One region of the Cupriavidus sp. TMH.W2 genome, then DNA from elsewhere that is predicted to be linked to it. Evidence: predicted binding sites of a transcription regulator. Region 1 holds the regulator's gene; the other holds the start of a gene.

What was found. The regulator FliA, encoded in region 1, starts transcription of late flagellar genes. The targets are predictions, from matches to a motif close to CTAAAGTTTNNNNNNNNNNNGCCGNTA.
Region 2: ACREYQ_RS28585 (FliC/FljB family flagellin) is a predicted target of FliA. The motif match lies at 2,029-2,055, and genes of this name have one in related genera.

What each region holds. Positions count from the first base shown of each region.
Region 1 is NZ_CP193793.1:261,643-266,590, reverse strand. Features, by position in the region: gene ACREYQ_RS18825 (flagellar protein FlhE) at 1-428, opposite strand, end outside; gene ACREYQ_RS18820 (RNA polymerase sigma factor FliA) at 428-1,144, opposite strand; gene ACREYQ_RS18815 (MinD/ParA family ATP-binding protein) at 1,243-2,031, opposite strand; gene flhF (flagellar biosynthesis protein FlhF) at 2,043-4,382, opposite strand; gene flhA (flagellar biosynthesis protein FlhA) at 4,393-4,948, opposite strand, start outside.
Region 2 is NZ_CP193793.1:2,466,301-2,471,248, reverse strand. Features, by position in the region: gene fliD (flagellar filament capping protein FliD) at 1-144, opposite strand, end outside; gene ACREYQ_RS28590 (flagellar protein FlaG) at 192-560, opposite strand; gene ACREYQ_RS28585 (FliC/FljB family flagellin) at 675-1,931, opposite strand; gene ACREYQ_RS28580 (RNA chaperone Hfq) at 2,145-2,471, opposite strand; gene ACREYQ_RS28575 (oxygenase MpaB family protein) at 3,330-4,286, opposite strand; gene ACREYQ_RS28570 (hypothetical protein) at 4,522-4,779, shown strand.

The DNA of each region.
Region 1 (4,948 bases):
CCCACCACCACCTCATTGCTGCGCCCCTGCAACACCGGCACCAGGCTGCCCTGCCCCGGCACCCGGAACGCGAACACGAAGCCCTTGGTGGCGTCATCCCCAACGAACGCATCGGTCTTGCCTTCGGCCTCCAGCAGCAGCACGCAGCGCCGGGCGTTGCAGAGATAGGCTTGCAGCTCCGCCGGTGGGGTCCTGGCGAAGCTGTAGCGCCAGCGCACCGAGGTAATGACCCCTTCTGACTGCGGCAGGACGCTGGCGGGCAGGATCGGCGGCGACACCGCGCGCTGGCCGCGGCCGTACAGGGCCGGCCCGTTGACCGAGCCGGTCCACGCGTGGCGGGTGCCGGCGTCGAACGCCGCCCAGGCGCAGGCCGATACTGCCACCAGCATCCAGCAGGCGCCCTGTGCGGCGCGGCCCGCCCTGCGCATCACAGCAAGCCGCGCAACTGGTTGCGCAGCCGGGTAATCGCCTGGCCGCGGATCTGGCACACGCGCGACTCGGTCACATCGAGCACCGCGCCAATCTCGCGCAGGTTCAGCTCCTGGTCGTAGCACAGCGACAGCACCAGCTTCTCGCGCTCGGGCAGCCGCTCGATGGCGCGGATCAGCGCCTCGCGCATGCCGCTTTCCATCAGCACGGTCAGCGGGTTGCCGTCATCGCTGCCGCCGAGGTGGCGGTCCAGGAAGTCTTCTTCGCCGGAGCGCTCGAAATCCTCGTAGTGCAGCAGCTGGCAGCCATAGACCTCGTTGAGCAGCAGCTGGTATTCGTCCAGCGGCATCTCCATGGCCTCGGCCACCTCGGAATCGATCGGCGTGCGCCCGAGCTTCTGCTCCAGGTTGCGCTGCGTGCGTTCGATGCGGCGGGTGAACTGGCGCAGGCTGCGCGACTGCCAGTCGTTGGCACGCACCTCGTCCAGCATGGCGCCGCGGATGCGCTGGCTGGCGTAGGTCTCGAAGCGCGCGCCATGGGTGTCTTCATAGCGCTTGGCGGCGTCGAGCAGGCCGATCATGCCGGCCTGGATCAGGTCGTCGATCTGCACGCTGGCGGGCAGCCTGGCGGCCAGTTGCAGCGCGATGCGGCGCACCAGTTGCGCGTGCGCCTTGACCACGTCGGCCTGTTCGAGCTTTCCCTGGATCGTGTACATGGTGCAATTCTCGTGAATGCTGGATTGCTGGTCCGGCACGCCTTGCGGCGGCCGGCTGGCTCAGGGTGCAGTTCGGTAAGTTGGCATGGCTGGCAGGCTCAGGCCATCGCGGGGGTTGCGGCCGGCGCAGCGGCATCGGCACGCAGCGGCCAGGCGCCGATGCCGCCGGCGGTGCGGCGCAGTGCCGTGGTGGCCGGCGCCGCCGGAAACGCCTCGACCACGCAGCGGCCCAGCTGCACGCCGCGCGCCACCAGCGGGTCGCACGGCAGCCAGCCCGCGCACAGCACCTCGACGCCGAGATACTGGCTGGCGGTGCGCGCCAGGTTGCGCAGGATCGCCTGCACCGTGGCCTCGCTGGCCGCCATGTTGACGATCAGGTGGAACTGGCGCCAGGCATACAGGTGGTGCAGGCGCTTGATGCAGGCGTAGGCATCGGTGATCGACGCCAGCTCCTGCCGCATCACCACCAGCACGTTGTGCGCACCACCCGCAAGCGGCGACAGCACGCCGTCGGCATCGATGGCGGCATCCACCACCACGCTGCGAAAGCCACCCGCGGCCGGCAAGGTGTTTCCCGGCACGGGCCGGCCTGCCGGCAGCACCGACAGCACGCCACCCGGGCCAGTGCCGGCAGCAGCTTCCAGCGACAGGCGGCCTGCGTTGACACCGGCCAGCGTGCCGGCGGGCCTGGTGCCGGACAGCCGCGTGGCGCGCGCCGCGGCGGCGTCTTCATCGACCAGCAGCACGCGCTCGCCCTGCATGGCCAGCGCGTTCGACAAACCCAGGGCCACGGTAGTCGCGCCGGCACCGCATTCGCTGGCGACCACCGCGATACGGCGTGTCGTGCGCGGCGCCAGCATCCGGCGCAGGCTCTCGGCCTGGTCCATGGCGAGGCCGCTCACGGCAGCACCTCCATCGCTGCAGCCGGCACGGCAGCGCCGCGGCCCGGATAGTTTTCCAGCACGTCGAGCAGCGCCAGCACGCGGCCCATGCCCTCGTTGAGCACCGGGCCCGGCACCGGCACGCCCTCGCGCACCGTGCGGCCGGCCAGGCGCGCGAGGAAGGCGGGCGCGGCCGCGGTCGGCGCGTGTTCCAGGCGCAGCACCGACAATCCGAGCTGCAGCGCGGCCAGGGCGGCGCCGGCGGCGTGGCCGCTTTCAGCGTCCTGGGCGAAGTGGTCGATGGCGTGGCGCAGCGTGCGCAGGCGCGCATCGGCCGCGTCGGTCCACAGGGCCCAGCGCGCCACCTGCGCGGCATCCTGCGTCAGCGCCGGATCGCACAGCAGGTAACGGGTATCGAGCAGTTCACCGGTGGCGCGGTCGGCCAGGCGGGCCACCACCAGGCAGGCGTCGATGCCGCCTTCTGGCGTGCCCTTGCCGCGCACCGGGCTGTCCGGCACGCGCACGTCGACGCTGGCCAGCCAGCGCACGGCGTCACGCTCGCGCACGGTGTCCTCGCCCACGGCATGGAAGGTCAGCGTATCGGCCAGTGCATCGAGCTTCCAGGCGGCGCCGGCGCTGACCACGCGCGCGGTCTTGCGCGCGCCGGCCGCCCAGCGCTCGCCGGCCTGCTGCCAGCGCGCCAGCGTGGCGGCGGCGGGCACGGCGTCAAGCAGGTTGACCACCTTGCGCGCGGCGCTCATGGCGGCGCGCAGGTTGGCGGCATCGGATTCGGCTTCGCCCAGCGGCTGGCCCGCATAGTGACCCCGGCCGGCCGGGGTCACGGTGGCGGCCAGCGGCATGCCGTTGCGGTCGGCCAGCCACAGCGTATGCTGCATCGGCTGCGGCGCGCGGCGCCCGGGCACAGCCACTTGCAGCGTGGCGGCGACGGCGAGCACATACTGCTCGCACTGGCCGGTCACGTCGCGGCAGACCGCTTCACGCACCTGCTGCGACATGGCGCGCAGGGCCGGGGCGCCGGCGCTGCGCTGTTGCCACAGCGAGCGGGCCAGGTCAAAACCCAGGCCCGCGCCATTCAGCTCGGACACGCACTGGCTCAGCGCGTCGGCGCTGTCGGTCAGCGAGCGCAGCACCTCGTCGGCGCCGCCACGCGCGGGCGCCTCGTCATCAGCGCCGGCGGCGCGCCGGCGCGCGGCGTCGGCATCGGCAAACACCGAACCGCGGCGCGGCGTCAGGAAGGCGCGCTCGACCAGCGTGGTGCCGTTGGCCAGCTCAAGATGCTCGGGCACGCGCTGGCCGGTGGAGGCGTAGAACACCGGCAGGCGGTGGCGGATCACCACGTCCAGCACCGAGCCCAGGTGGGTGGCTTCATCCAGCTTGCTGATGATGCAGCCGTCGATGCCGCCGCCGTCAGGCGCGGCGTCATGGCGGTAGGCGTGCACCACCTCATTGAGGGTATCGCCGTGGCTGGCGCCGTTGAGCAGCAGCACGCGCTGCACCGGCGCGGGCACGCCGGCCAGCATGGCGATCTGTTCCGACAGGCTGCGGTCGCGCTGGCTCATGCCGACGGTGTCGATGATCACCAGGTGCTTGTCCTTCATCGCCGCCAGCGCGAAGCGCAGGTCGGCGGCGTCCTTCACCGCATGCACCGGCACGCCCAGGATGTCGCCGTAGATGCGCAGCTGCTCATGGGCGCCGATACGGAAGCTGTCGGTGGTCAGCAGCGCCAGCTTGTCGGCACCGTGGCGCAGCACGAAGCGCGCCGCCAGCTTGGCCGTGGTGGTGGTCTTGCCCACGCCGGTGGGACCCACCAGCGCCAGCACGCCGCCTTGCGCAAAGAGGCTGTTCTCGTCGCCCAGCACCGGCAGCTTGCTGGCCAGCTCGGCGCGGATCCAGCCCATGGCCGCGGGGCGGTCGTAGCCCAGCGGCAACCGCGCCAGCAGCGTGCGCGCCAGCTGTCCGGAAAAGCCGGCGCCGACCATCCATTCAAACAGCGATTCGCGCAGCGGGTCGCTGGCGGCCACGCCGTGCGCTGCTGCGCTGGCAACCACGCCAGGGGCAGGATTGATCCCGGCCAGCTGGCGCTCGATCATCGCGCGCATCGATTGCAGCTCGCCGCGCAGGTCGCCGATGGCGGCGGGATCGACCGCCGGCGCGGACGGCACGTAGACCTGCGCCGTGGCCTGCACGCTGCCCAGATCCGTATCGCGCATGGCGACGATCTCCACGCCACCCTCGACGGTGCGGTTGGACAGCACCACCGCGTCCGGGCCCATGGCTTCGCGCACCTGGCGCATGGCTTCGCGGCCATTGGCCGCGACAAACTTGGCTACGCTCATCTTTGACTCCTCACGCGCCGATCATGGCGGTGATGCGGATATTGCGGTTGTCCGGGACCTCGGCATGCGACAGCACCCTCAGCTGCGGCATGGTGCGCCGCAGGAAGCGCGCCATCAGCGGGCGCAGCTGCGACGGCACCAGCAGCACCGGGTCCATGCCCATCTGCTCCTGGCGCGTGACCGCGCCCTGGGTCTGCTGCAGCAGCGCATCGGCCAGGCCCGGCTCGATCCCGCCGCCGTTGGTCAGCGCCTGCGACAGCACGCGCTCCAGGCCGGCATCGAGGCCGATCACCTGCAGGTCGGCGTTGTTCGGGAACAGCTGCTGCGTGATCGCGCGGCCCAGCGCCACGCGCACCATCGCCGTCAGCTCGTTCGGGTCGCTGATCTTGGGCGCATGCTCGGCCACCACATCCAGGATGGTGCGCATGTCGCGGATGGGCACGCCTTCGTCCAGCAGGTTCTGCAGGATCTTCTGCAGCGCGGTCAGCGAAATGGTCTTCGGCACCAGGTCCTCGGTCAGCTTGGGCGAGTCCTTGGCGATGCGGTCCAGCAGCGCCTGCACTTCC
Region 2 (4,948 bases), 470 kb from region 1:
GCCATAGGCCGACAGCTTGGTCTGGTAGCTGGACTGCTGCTGCTTGAGGACAGTCAGCGGTGCCTGCTCGGCGGTGGTGAGCTGGTCGAGCAGCGAGCCCAGGTCGAGCCCCGAACCAACGCCGAGGTTAGAGATTGTTGCCATGTCTACTACTCCAGAGTGCTACTTCAAATCCAGGCCCGGGGGACGGCTCAGGCGGTCTGGTTCACGAACAGGCCCTGCAGCTGGGTCATTGCATCGGAGATGCGCACCAGCTCTTCAGTCGGGATCTGCCGGATCACCTCGCCGCTGGTCTTGTCCATCACCTTGGTGATGACGCGGTGGCTGGTGCTGTCGATTTCAAACTGGACACTGACCGAGGCGGTGCGCAGTGCGTCGGTCAGGCGCTCTAGCGCTGCATCGAGCGAGGGCGATGGCCGCTTGCCGTCTTTGGCAGGGGCGCCGGGCGTGCCGGCGGCTCGTTCACCGGGCATACCGGTCACGCGGCGGTCCGGCCACTCGGTGAGCTGGGTCGCCAGCGCAGGAGGCAGCGCGGACGAAGTGGTAGCGGCAGTAGCCATGATCGTCTCGACTCAGTGGTCTCTTGAAATGTTTTCCCAGGACCGAAGCCCTGGGGAAACATTCCACAACAGCGCCGGGCACGAGGCCCGGCACCGGTGCTACGCGTCAGTCGATTAACGCAGCAGCGACAGCACGCCTTGCGTGGTCTGGTTGGCCTGGGCCAGGACCGAGGTGCCGGCTTGTTGCAGGATGTTGGCGCGGGTCATGTTCGACACTTCCGTTGCGTAGTCGGCATCCTGGATACGCGAACGCGACGACGACAGGTTGGTGATCGTCGTGCCCAGGTTGGCGATGGTGGAATCCAGGCGGTTCTGGATCGAACCCAGCGAGCTCTTCAGGCTGTCTACCTTCTGCAGGGCGCTGTCAATGGTGGACAGCTGGTTCGCCGTGGCCCCCTTGGTCAGGTCCGAAACGCCGATCTTCGACGTGTCGATCTTGAAGTCAGCGCTGGTCGGGGGAGGGCCGCCGGAGAACGTGGCCGATTGCGGATCAATACCAACATAGAAGACTTGGGACGAGGCGTTGGTAAAGTTGCTGAAACCCTGATTGTTCAGCGCGGAGGCTTCCGCTGCGCTGCCAGCAGTGAGTTTGATTTCTGCGTACCAATTGCCCTTGGCGTCCACCACCGCGTTGTTGGTGACAGCCACGCTGGTGTTGGCGACGCCGAGTTTCGTTGCCAGCGTGTTCGCAGCCAGTTCGCCTACCGTCGAGCCAGTGATGCTGGTGGTCTGGCCATACGCTGCCTTGATTGCGGCGGTGCTATTGCCGGCCGTTACCGAGTCAGCGGCAACGGAAAGGGCAGTACCGTTGAAGGTCGAGGTACCGGTCGCCTGCGGGCCGTTCACATTGAAGGCGGTCAGGCCAAGCTTGTTGCTGTCGATTTGCTGCAGGTTGACAGCAATGGTCTGGCCGTCGGCGGCGCCGACCTGGATGTTGATCGGCTTGGCCGATGCAGACAGCACCTTGACGCCGTTGAAGTCGGTCTGTTGCGACAGGCGGTCGATTTCCGACATGCGCTGGCTGATTTCGTCCTGGATCGACTTCAGGTCCGAGGACGAGTTCGAGCCGTTAGCAGCCTGCACCGACAGCGTACGGATACGCTGCAGGTTGTTGGTGACTTCGGTCAGTGCGCCTTCAGTCGTCTGCGCCAGCGAGATGCCGTCGTTGGCGTTGCGCTGGGCTTGCGTCAGGCCGTTGATGTTCGAGGTGAAACGGTTGGCAATGGCCAGGCCAGCGGCATCGTCCTTGGCGCTGTTGATGCGCAGGCCCGACGACAGGCGCTGGATCGCGGTGTTCAGCGACGATTGCGACGCGCTCAGGTTGTTCTGAGTCATCAGAGACAACGAGTTGGTATTGATAATGGACGCCATGGTTGCGACTCCTATATGCAGTGATTTACACAGTCCGGCGGGTGCCGTAACGTTGGCCGACTGCGTTGCAGTGCTGTAGTGCCTCCGTTGCAAAGGTTATCGACCAGGCTCCGGAAAGGTTTAGAGTGATCTCCGCGATAGTTTTGCGGGGTCCCGGCAGGGCAGACAGAAGCGCCGCGCGGGCGCGCAAGGGCGTGCAGGGCCGGCGTTGGCCTAGCGGCGCTTGCGGGTGCGCGGGATATAGATAGGCACAAAGTCCGGCGCGTTGGCCGGATCCGGCGCCACCACCAGCGCTTCCGGCGCATCGGCCGGCGTGACCAGGCAGATGGCCCGCTTGTAGATCACCGTGGGCCGGCTGTCGTCCGGCTGCCGGCCGAGCAGCAGCAGGTAGTCGTCGGAGGCCAGCACCATCCCGTGCAGCCGGGCGCCGTTGGACAGGTGCACGATCACCGGGGTCTGGCTGGTGCTGTATGCCGCATATTGCTGATGCTGCAATTGCTTTCGGCTGCGTGGCTTGGGCCGGATTTCCTTCTTCTTCACAACGACTCCGGAAGAGCCCGCAAGGGTTCTGGCGGCTGATAACAGTCCGTTGGCCGGCAGCCGGAGGTGCGGCGCGGCCAGGGCGGCAGGAGAAACATCCGCTCTCGGTAACGGCGTCGGAGGTGGCCGCCGGATCCGCGGCATCGCTAGGCCCGGCGCACGGGCCCCGGGATTTCGCGCAGGTGCCGACGGTTGGCGCTGCCAGAAGAGGAGGGGAGTACTTCAGAGCCGAGAGTAACAAAGCTTTACAAGCATTGACGAACGGCACGCCGCCCAAGGTCTAGAGGCTTTGGTCTACCAAAAATGTTGCTCTCGCTGCTGCGCTATTGTAGCCGCATGCGCGCCAGCTCGCGCGCAGTGCGCATGGAACAGCCCGCCAGGCGGGGTGGAGACTGGGCTGGCAGGGAAATGCCAGCCCGTGCGAAAAATGCCCTGAAAGTGACGTCAGGGATAGAAACACTAAAAGTGCGTAAACGAGCTCACGACTTCCTAGGGGAATCCCCTGATAGAAGCGGGATTTACACCTCATGTAAGCGCGTTTATATTCACCACAAGAGCTTCTTGGCTCGAGCAGTCCTGGAAAGCCTACGAGCACCCCGCGCGTGGGCTTTTTTTTTGTCCGCGTCGTTTGAATCGCGCTCTGTGGCGCTGTGGCCGGTGCGGTTGAAAAGACCGACCGGCCGTTCGGAATGCCGATGCAGATTTAACGGCACTTCCGGGGCAGGCAATTCTCCGAAATGCGGTGGGTTTTGCCGCTATTTCCCATTTCCCGTCAAGAAATGGTCGCTTACCGCCGATAACCCGCATGGGCCGCCGCAGGGCCCTGCCGCAAGCGCGCAGCGGACGGTGGCGAGAGCCTCAGCCGGCCGGGGCGGGTGCGCCGCGGGCCACGCGCCGCCGGGCGCGCGCGGCCAGACCCGGGCCCAATGCCCAGCGCAGTGCCGGAGCCAGCACCCGCATGCCGGCCAGCGCTGCCGGGCGCCGGAGCGAAGGTCCGTCCAGGTCGAGCTGGTGCCGCGCCCATGGCGGCAGCAGCGCAATGCCAGCGTCCGCCATGATGCGCACCGCGGGCAGCAGCAGCGGGTTGGCCACCGGCATCTTTCTCACCAGCCGCACCACTTCACGGGTGCGTTCGCTGGCCAGCAGCGCGGGCCGCATGGCCTCAAGGTAGGCGGTCACTTCGGCGCGCGAGCGCGGCACGTCGGCCGCGCCCAGCATCTGTGCGATGCGCGCGACTTCTTCGTAGTAGCGATCCTGCTCGGCGTCCCCCAGCGGCCCGACATAGCGCAGGTAGCCCGCCAGGAAGCTCGAGACCTCGGCCACGTGCACCCAGGTCAGCAGCGCCGGATCCGAGGCCGCATAGTGCCGCCCGTCCGGCGCGGTGCCGACCACGCCGGCATGGATGCGCCGCACGCGCTCGATCAGCGCCATGGCATCGGCATGGCTGCCGTAGGTGGTGCCGGCGATGAACTGCGCGGTGCGCCCCAGGCGGCCTTGCATGTCGGTGCGAAAGCTCGAGTGGTCCCACACCCCGGCCAGTGCCAGCGGATGCAGCGTCTGCAGCAACAGCGCGCTGACGCCGCCTGCCAGCATTGCCGGAAAGTCCGCATGCACGCGCCAGCAGACCGCATCCGGGCCGAACAGGCCGGGATCGCCGGGCGGATGGTCGTAATCGAGGCTCAGGCCGGAGTTGCTGCGGGTCAGCGCGCGCACCTGTGCGCCGGCGCGCTCGCGCAGCCTGGCGCAGAGATGGTTCAGCGGTCCGCGGCCTTGCTGCGGGGTGCGGCCGGTGGCGGGGTCGGTAAGGCTGGACAAGACCGGTGGAGGCTGGAGGGTGAAGTCAGGGCCAGCATACACGGGATGGCGGAACGACGCGCGCAGGACCTTGCCTTGCGAGCGGGCGCAAAAAGGGCCGGAGCCCCCGACGGGAGTTCCGGCCTGCCAATCTCCGGCGTATGCCCCTGCGGCAGCACCGCATGTTGCCGCCGCACATACCCGGATAGCTGCTTGTTGTCGTGGCTAGCGAGGATTATTGCTGGCGTTGTCCGCCGTGTCCGCTTTGCTGACCACCGTGTTGCCCGCCCTGTCCGCCTTGCTGGCCGCTGCGTTGACCGCTTTGCTGGCCCGGTTGCGAGCTGCCGCGATCCTGCTGTTGCTGTTGATCCTGCTTGCGGTCCTTGTCACCCATCTGACCGCCGCCTTGTTGTCCCGGTTGCTGCTGGCTGCCGCGTTGGCCAGTCTGCGATTGTTCTTGCTGCTTCTGGCCCGACTGCGATTGACCCGGCTGTTGCTGCTGTCCCATTACTAGCTCCTTGGCGCGGCGAACTGCCGCATTCCCTGCTCCGCAATCGCCATGCCAGGAACGACAGCGCCGCAGCGCCGCCAGCGCCGGTGCCGTGCGCGCGATGCAGCACCTGCTGCGGCGCGGCGCTTTTACAACGGGTGGCCTGTTTTACACACCCGGCGCCACCGGGTGG